DNA from 4 places in the Rothia sp. HMSC071C12 genome. Region 3 is predicted to be linked to each of the others. Evidence: predicted binding sites of a transcription regulator. Region 3 holds the regulator's gene; each other region holds the start of a gene.
What was found. Region 3 encodes LexA, which represses DNA repair genes until DNA is damaged. Its sites were predicted from a motif close to TCGAACANNTGTTCGA; they were not measured.

Region 1: the regulator LexA is predicted to act here: its motif matches at 1,162-1,177, upstream of ruvA (Holliday junction branch migration protein RuvA).
Region 2: the regulator LexA is predicted to act here: its motif matches at 909-924, upstream of HMPREF2942_RS02055 (shikimate dehydrogenase).
Region 4: the regulator LexA is predicted to act here: its motif matches at 1,182-1,197, upstream of uvrA (excinuclease ABC subunit UvrA).

Annotation. Positions count from the first base shown of each region.
Region 1 is NZ_KV814371.1:12,889-15,091, reverse strand. It holds gene HMPREF2942_RS03445 (YebC/PmpR family DNA-binding transcriptional regulator) at 1-132, shown strand, start outside; gene ruvC (crossover junction endodeoxyribonuclease RuvC) at 413-1,102, shown strand; gene ruvA (Holliday junction branch migration protein RuvA) at 1,317-1,937, shown strand; gene ruvB (Holliday junction branch migration DNA helicase RuvB) at 2,109-2,203, shown strand, end outside.
Region 2 is NZ_KV814369.1:22,184-24,386, forward strand. It holds gene mltG (endolytic transglycosylase MltG) at 1-757, shown strand, start outside; gene HMPREF2942_RS02055 (shikimate dehydrogenase) at 1,036-1,971, shown strand; gene aroC (chorismate synthase) at 2,091-2,203, shown strand, end outside.
Region 3 is NZ_KV814350.1:77,448-79,650, reverse strand. It holds gene lexA (transcriptional repressor LexA) at 818-1,492, shown strand; gene HMPREF2942_RS00710 (ATP-dependent DNA helicase) at 1,725-2,203, opposite strand, start outside.
Region 4 is NZ_KV814371.1:44,302-46,504, forward strand. It holds gene uvrA (excinuclease ABC subunit UvrA) at 1-1,159, opposite strand, end outside; gene HMPREF2942_RS03535 (MBL fold metallo-hydrolase) at 1,286-2,059, opposite strand.

The DNA.
Region 1 (2,203 bases), on a different contig from region 3:
GACCTGGACGCTGAGGGTGCTAAGAAGTTCATGAAGCTGGCAGATGCTATTGAAGAGCTCGACGACGTTCAGAACGTCTACTCGAACGCTAACGTCTCTGACGAGGTTATGGCAGAGCTGGAAGCTGAGTAATCATAGCTGAGTAATCACTCGGGTTCTGATATCTGATGCTTGAAGAAGCCGCTCCTTTAACCGAGCCGCCGTAGGGTGGCTGGTTGGGGGAGTGGCTTCTTAGCGTCTTGGGGCTATTTGGGGGATGCGCTGGGTGCTTTTCGCGGGGCGCACGGTGGCTGTACTTGTGGTGACTGTGCTCGTTATGACCGCGCTCGTGGCACGCCCCGGTGCCGGGTGCTAGGATTCTGAAGGGCTAGAATCTAGAGATTCTAGAGGGAGTTTGTCGAAAGGGGAGATGATGGCCGCCGCTCAACCTGCCGCACGCGATAGCATGCGTGAGAACCATGCTGCCACCGCCGTGGAGCGTGTGCCGGGTGCAACCCGCATCATGGGTGTTGACCCGGGCCTGACCCGCTGCGGCTTCTCCATGCTCGACATGACTGCCGACCGTAAGGCGCACTTCGTGAACGTGGGTGTTGCCGGCACAATCCCGGCGGAGTCCCTGGACCAGCGTATTCTCTGGATTTTCAACGCCGCCTCCCACTGGCTCGACACCTACAAGCCGGATGCCCTGGCGATTGAGCGTATCTTCGCTCAGGAGCAGGTGAACACGGTGATTGGTACGGCGCACGCTTCGGGCGCGGTGATTTCTGCTGCGGCGATGCGCGGCGTGCCGGTGTTCTTCCATACCCCCTCGGAGGTGAAGGCGGCGGTGACCGGTAGCGGCCGCGCGGACAAGGCGTCGGTGGGCCGCATGGTGACCCGCATTTTGGGGCTGGATTCCATGCCGAAGCCCGCTGATGCTGCTGATGCCCTGGCGATTGCGATCTGTCACGGCTGGCGTGGCGGTGGCATCGGTTCGGGCATTAACATGTCCGCTCAGACGCAGACTCACCAGGGTTCACGCCCGGCGCAGGCTCGCCGCGGCGGGTCGTTGACTCCGGCGCAGCGTGCCTGGATGGAGGCGGAGGCGCGCGCTCGCCGCTAGAGGCGCATTCGTGGGCTTTTTCGTACCTCTTGCTGGCTCGCATGTATTCGCTAAGAAGTTCGAATATATGCTTGATTTCAGAAGAAATATTCTAATATACTTGTAGTGTCTCCCCGTTGAACTGGGGGAGTGCGTTCTGTGGGTGCCGGAGTGTCCGGTGCCCTCACACTGCCGCGAGCCTGATTCGGGGCGCGGTGTTGAAAGGTGGAGAGAAATGATTGCATCCCTGACCGGTCGTGTGGCTCAGGTGGGCCTTGATCATGTGGTGATTAACGTGAACGGTTTCGGCATGCTCGTGTACGCTACCGCGCGTACTCTCTCCAAGTTGCGCACCGGTGAGGAAGCTACCGTGCTGACCACCATGATTGTGCGTGAAGAGTCGATGACTCTGTACGGTTTTTCGGAGCCTGCCGAGCGTGAAGTGTTCGATATGATGCTTTCGGTTTCCGGTATTGGTCCGCGTATTGCTCTGGCGGTGTTGAGTGTTCACACTGCCGCTGAGGTGGAGCGCGCCGTGGCGACCGGTGACGATAAGGCGTTCACGAAGGTTCCCGGTATTGGCCCGAAGGGTGCCCGCCGTATTGTACTGGAGCTTGCCGGCAAGCTGATTCTCAGCGATGGTCAGACTGATGAGCTGCCGCTGAGCCAGGGCATTGTCTGGAAGCCGCAGGTGCTTGACGCTCTCACCTCTCTGGGCTGGAGCGAGAAGGACGCTTCCGCCGCTATTGACGCTTACGTGCAGCACAACCCTGCCGCAGAGACTGAGCCGGTGGGTGTGGCTCTGCGCGGTGTGCTCGCCTCCTTGGGTACTCAGAACACGGTGGGCCGCCACTAAGCGGTGCGCCCTGTTCGACGTATCCCACTCAAACTTTTGTGAAAGAAGAATTCTATGAGCCAGAATCCCTATGAGCCGCAGCCCGCGGCGTCCCTGGTTTCCGGCGGGTATTTTCCCGGTCAGGTGCCCGGCACTCAGGCGTCTTCAGCTCCCGCCCAGCGCCTGGTGGCGATGGAAGAAGAGCCTGAAGAGAAGATGATTGAGGCAGCACTGCGCCCTAAGTCCCTGGACGACTTTGTGGGTCAGCGCCGCGTGCGTCAGCAGCT
Region 2 (2,203 bases), on a different contig from region 3:
CAGCTCGAGCGCGATTACGACCATTATCGAGGCGAACAGCAACGTACTGTACCTGGCGATTCCGCAGGGTAAGCGCGTGAGCGAAACCATCGACCTGATTGTTTCTGGCTCCGATGGCGCGTTCACCCGCAAGCAGGTTGAGGACGCGGTCAGCAACTACACCCAGTACGGTGTGCCGAGCAACTTCCCCTCGATTGAGGGTTGGCTGCACCCGGGTGAGTACCGCTTCCCGAAGGACACCGACATCAAGAAGGTCATTCAGACCATGGTTGATAAGACCAAGGCTGACCTGAAGGAAGCCGGCGTGAGCGGCGACCAGAAGACCTTCGAGGTGCTGACCATCGCCTCCATCGTGGAGCTTGAGGCTCAGCCGAAGGACTACGTGGCGGTTGCAGGCATCATTGAGAACCGCCTGAACAACCCCGATGGTGAGACCTCGGGTCTGATTCAGTCGGATGCGACCGTGACTTACGGTCTGGGTGTCCGTTCGTACCACCTGACTGAAGAGCAGAAGGCCGATAAGAGCAATAAGTACAACACTTATGCGAATAAGGGTCTTCCGAAGGGTCCGATTGGTTCCCCGCAGTTGGCTTCGATTAAGGCTGCTGCGGCTCCTGAGAAGAACCCGTACTACTACTGGGTGACTGTGGACCTGGATTCCGGTGAGACTAAGTACTCCCGCACGTACGCTGAGCACCAGCGTTACGTTGAAGAGTACAACCAGTGGTGTTCTAAGCACCCGAACCGTTGTAGCTAAGTTGTAGCTCATTGGTTTAGCTGGTAGCTACGATTTGGTAGCTTTGGACTGAAGGTTCCTTGCTGAGGCGGGTACCGCCTCCACGAGAGTGGGGAGGTGCCCGCCTTTGCTGTACCCGAATGCTGGGCTGTGCTTTGTTGTTGGGCTATACCCGAATATTGGTTTGTCCCTTAAAATGGGTAGAGTGCGCCCATGAACGCGGGTTCGTGGCGTGCGCGTCCGCAAGCCCCAAGCGTTGAGAGCGTTCCCCCGCGTTGAGAGCGAAAGAGTATCTATCGATGAAGACTGAACCGTACCGTGAGGCCCCGTATCTTCGCCGCGCCTACGTGCTGGGGCACCCTATTGCGCATTCGCTGTCGCCTGCGCTGCATCGTGCCGCGTATGACTTTTTGGGTGAGCAGAATTTGGGTTATGATCGCCGCGATACTCTGCCCGATGATTTGCCGGAGATTATGCACGGGGTGCGCCACCCGAAGGGTACGGAGGACGCCCCGTATATTGCGGGTCTGTCGGTGACGATGCCGTTGAAGACCGCGGTCATTCAGTATTGCGATGAGCTGAGTGAGACTGCCCGAGTGACCGGTGCGGTGAACACGGTGTATCCGCGCGGTGAGAAGGTGCTGGGCGATAACACGGATGTGATTGGCATTGTGAACGCGCTGCGCCACGCCGGTTTGGAGCCGCAGCCGCTCAAGGATTCTGCCGCGATTGTGGGCGGGGGAGCGACCGCTATTTCCGCCCTGACCGCACTGCATCAGCTGGGGTATTCCCGTGTGAGCGTGTACGCCCGTTCGTTGCATAAGCTCGGTAGCGTGCAGGAGGCGGCGGACCGCCTGGGCGTTCAGCTGGAGCAGGTTTCCCTGGCTGAGCTGCCGCAGAATCTTGCGGAGCGCGGTCATCACCCGGTGATTTCTACGCTTCCGGCGCATGCGGCGGATGAATGGGCGAGCCAGCTGAGCGGGCTGAAGGGCGCCTCCGCAACGCACCGGCCGGTACTGCTCGATGTTGCGTATAACCCGTGGCCTTCGGTGCTGGCGAGCGCCTGGGAGGCGAACGGCGGCACGGTGGTTTCTGGCCTGGAGATGCTGCTGTATCAGGCGGTGGAGCAGGTTCTGCTGTTTACCGGCCGTGAACTGCAGCCCGCCGAACTGCTGGGTCTAATCAATGCGATGTGCGCGGCGGTTGATCTTGCGCCTCGTGCTTCCGTTTCGTGAAAAAAGCGTGCTTTCACTCGCTCAGTAAACGGGCATTTTATACACTATTTATACACGTGAAGAATTATTATTCCTTCCTCCTGCGCTGCGGTGCGGGTGCGATGAAAAGAGGTTAACCTATGGCCCTGCGTTGGCTCACTGCCGGAGAATCCCACGGCGAGGCGCTCGTCGGCATTATTGAGGGCGTACCCGCCGGTGTGGAACTCACCAGCGACATGGTGCGTGACGCCCT
Region 3 (2,203 bases):
TACCCCGCGGGTCTAGCAATGCCGAGCGATACCCGCTCGGAGGTCCTAGTTGAGTGATAACTATGGAGTGGTGATTGTTAGGCGATAACTATTGGGTAGCTATTCTCTAGTTAGGTCAGAGCGTCGGATGCACCAGGCTGCGCAGGGTCGCACTGGGTGACCCCGGAACCCCATCCCCTGCGCTCTCTCTTCGCCAGATGCTCCCTAGAGCATCCGAGGTAGATCATGCGAAGAGAGAGGCAGAGGATTCGAATACATTCGAACACCCATTCACTCTCCTCTCCCGAAAGACTCCGGGTTGAATCTTCGAATATTTTTCGAACATTCACCCGTAAATCCTGAATTCCAGGAGAGATTCAAGAGTATATACGAACTCTTGTTCTAAAGTCTAGCAGAGATGTACTAAAAATTTCTTCGAGTTTCGAAGAAAAAATCTAGAATATTTGTTTGAGTTTTTCGGTGTAGTGTTCTACACTGGTGTCAAGAGACGTTCCACACGCTCCTGATGAGTCCTACTCACAGCAGGTTTCTGTACCCGTTACGGTTTGATTCTGTATCGAATGCAGGTGCTGCTGACTGAGTTTTATAGGGCGGAGGCGCATACTCGTTGCCTGCGTATCGCTCCGGTATCGCTCCGGCACGGATAGAATTCCTCCACCCCCTGACGAGATAAGACCCATTTCGGCAGAACCAAAAAATTTTTAGGACTTCACCAGAAAACGTGTGAAGCACCCATCCGTGCCCCGACCGGACTGTGTCTCAAACAGACTGCAGAGACCGGAGTACAGAATTCGGGGCACAGACCGAAGGAAAAGAAATGGCAACAGCACCCCGTCCGGCGCTGACCGCGCGCCAGCAGAAGATTCTTGACGCGATCCGCACCGAGATTGAACAGAAGGGTTACCCGCCGTCCATGCGCCAGATTGGTGACATGGTGGGTCTTGCGTCCCTGTCCTCGGTCACTCACCAGCTCGGTCGCCTCGAGACCATGGGCTACATTCGCCGCGACCCCAAGCTCCCCCGTGCCATTGAGGTGCTGGATGAGAACGGCATCGGCATCCACGGTAGCGCTTCCTCTTCCCTGCCCGAGCTGCCGAACTTCGAAGTCGGCGATGAGGACCTCGTACCCGTTCCCCTGGTTGGACGAATTGCAGCGGGCGGCCCCATCACTGCCGAGCAGTCCGTGGAGGATGTGCTCGCTCTGCCCCGCCAGCTGGTCGGTAGCGGCAAGCTGTTCATGCTCAAGGTCAAGGGTGATTCCATGATTGACGCCGCAATCTGCGACGGCGACTGGGTGGTTGTCCGCGAGCAGCACACCGCAGACAACGGCGATATTGTTGCTGCGCTACTTGACGACGAGGCAACCGTGAAGGTGTTCCGTCAGGTCGACGGCCATACCTGGCTCATGCCGCGCAACTCCAACTACGAGCCGATTATGGGCGACCGCGCAACCGTCATGGGTAAGGTCGTCTCCGTGCTGCGTAGTCTCTAGAAAACCACAGCCTCTAGAAGATGCAGTCTCTGAAAGACGCGGGCTCTAAACAGCCACAGCATCTCAAAGAAGCTGTTTTAAACAACACAGCCTCTAAAAGACATAGCTACGAGGCTTTTAGCTCTCTATAGAAATCACCCCGGTGCTACGTGAATGTTCACGTATCACCGGGGTGATTTTTATATTTCCAAAGCGGAAGGTGCGGCGCTGCCAGGACTGGATCCCGCCCGAGCTAACGCTCAATACTCGCCGAAAGACGAGCCAGCGCGCCGGTCACCGCGGCCTTATTCTGCGTTGACCACATCGGCGGCATCGCCTTCATCAAGAAACCGCCGTAGCGTTTAGTCGCCACACGCGAATCCAGCACAGCCACCACGCCGCGGTCAGACACCGAACGGATCAGGCGACCCGCGCCCTGCGCCATACGAATCGCCGCGTGGTGAGCAGAAACCGCCATAAAGCCGTTACCGCGATGACGGTTCACCGCCTCTGTACGAGCCTGCGCAATCGGGTCATCCGGGCGCGGGAACGGAATGCGGTCCATCACCACCAAGCGGCAAGAGTCACCGGGAACGTCCACGCCCTGCCACAGGCTCATCGTTCCGAACAGGCATGAGTCAACGTCCTCGCTGAACTCCTCCACCAGGGCCTTGAGCGAAGACTCACCCTGCAGAAGAATGTTCAGGTCGCTGTGCTCACGCATGTATTCGG
Region 4 (2,203 bases), on a different contig from region 3:
CGAATCGGTTGCGGTAGGACACCTCAACCTTGTAGTCCTTGCCCTCCAGGATGGCGGCGCGGGTCTTGGCGGGCAGGTCCTTGAAGGGGGTGTTCAGGTCAAAGCCGAGCTCCTCCCCCAGGCCTGCGAGCAGGCGCAGCCAGTATTCGGTGGTTGCTTTGCCCTGCGACCAGGGGGCGATAGCGCCCTCCCCGAGGGTCAGGTCGGGGTTGGGTACGAGCAGTTCGGTGTCTACTTCCAGGCGCGAGCCGATGCCGTCGCAGGCGCTACATGCGCCGAACGGCGAGTTGAAGGAGAAGGCGCGCGGCTCGATGGTGTCGATCTGCAGCGGGTGGTTGTTGGGGCAGGCGAGGTTTTCGCTGAAGGAGCGGGTGCGTTCGGGGTCGTCCTGCTCGCGGTCCACGAAGTCGATGAGTACGCGGCCGTCGGCGAGCTTGAGCGCGGTTTCGATGGAGTCGGTCAGGCGCTGGTGAATACCGTCCTTAATGACGATGCGGTCGACGACCACCTCAATGGTGTGCTTGTACTGCTTGGCGAGCTTGGGCGGGTCGGAGAGCTGCACGGTTTCGCCGTCCACGCGGGCACGCGAATAGCCCTGGGTCAGCAGGTCCTTAAAGAGGTCCACGAACTCGCCCTTACGTGCGCTGACGACGGGCGCGAGAATCTGCAGGCGGGTGCGTTCGGGGTACTCCTGCAGAATGTCCACAATCTGCTGCGGGGTCTGCTGGGTGATTTCTTCGCCACATTCGGGGCAGTGCGGGTGGCCGATGCGCGCCCAGAGCAGACGCATGTAGTCATAGATTTCGGTGATGGTACCGACGGTTGAGCGCGGGTTCTTGGAGGTGGACTTCTGGTCGATAGACACCGCCGGGGAGAGGCCCTCGATGAAGTCTACGTCGGGCTTATCGACCTGTCCGAGGAACATACGCGCGTATGAGGACAGCGACTCGACGTAGCGGCGCTGACCTTCCGCAAAGATGGTGTCGAAGGCGAGGGAGGACTTACCGGAGCCGGAGAGGCCGGTGAAGACGACCATCGCATCACGCGGAATGGTGAGGTCTACGTTCTTGAGGTTGTTTTCGCGGGCACCCTGCACCCGGATACTGGTCAGATCGTTCGCTTTGAGTGCGGTGCTACCGTGTGCCGAGCGGGGTGTCATCGAAAATCCTTTCGTCTTATCTTCGAACTTAAATTCTACACCCTCACGCCTTTCACCAGCGGGATTATGCGGCGGGTGAAGGCATGAGGGTGCAGTACTTATATGAGGCGGACTGTCAGGCGCGGTTTACCAGCCGCGGGTTCCCCAGTCTTCCAGATGGGGGCGCTCGTCGCCGAGGGTGGTGGAGCGGCCGTGGCCGGGCAGTACGATGGCGTCGTCTTCGAAGCCACCGAAGAGCTTTTCGAGCACGTTGGAGAAGAGCTCGCCGAACTGCTGCGGGGAGTCGGTCTTGCCCACGCCGCCGGGGAAGAGAGTGTCGCCGGTGAACAGCAGGGTTGCGGGGGTGCCGTCTTCCCAGGTGGTTTTGAGGGTGTAGACGATGGATCCGGGGGTGTGGCCGGGCACGTGCAGGGCGCGGATGACGGTGTCAGAGAGGTAGAAGTCGAAGCTTTCGCCGCCGGTCAGTTCTTCTTCGACGGTGTAGTCTTCCTGCTCCTTAATAGCGGCTGCATCAGCTGCACCCGCGGAGGTCACGGCACCGGTGAGGTGGTCGAGCTCCTTAATAGCGCGGATGTGGTCCCAGTGGCCGTGAGTAACGAGGATGCCGGTCAGACCGATTGCGCGGGGCCTGATGGAGTTGAAGTCCTCTTCCTTCTCCATGACTCGCACGCGGCGTTCTTCGCCGTCTGCCAGTTCAAGCTGCGGGCAGTCCTTCAGGAGCGCGTCGAGGGTGAATGCATAGAGTTCTTCTGCGTCGTCTGCAGGGTCGATGAGCACCTGCTCGCCGGTGGCGCGCATGGTGATGAGGTAGACGCTGTTGTCCATCTCGGAGACACTGAACGCACGGACGGTCAGTTCGGGGTTCTCAAAGATGAGGGTGGGTTCGGGGTAAGTAGTCATAGTTCCAGTGTAGGGGGTTGTGACCGCACAGCATGCGCCTATGCGGTTCGCTCCCCTATCAGCGCATTCGGCGTTGAACGCGCGGGATACATGTACGGGTTGCATGTGCGGGATGCACAGGGAATAGATTCTGGAGCACGCCCG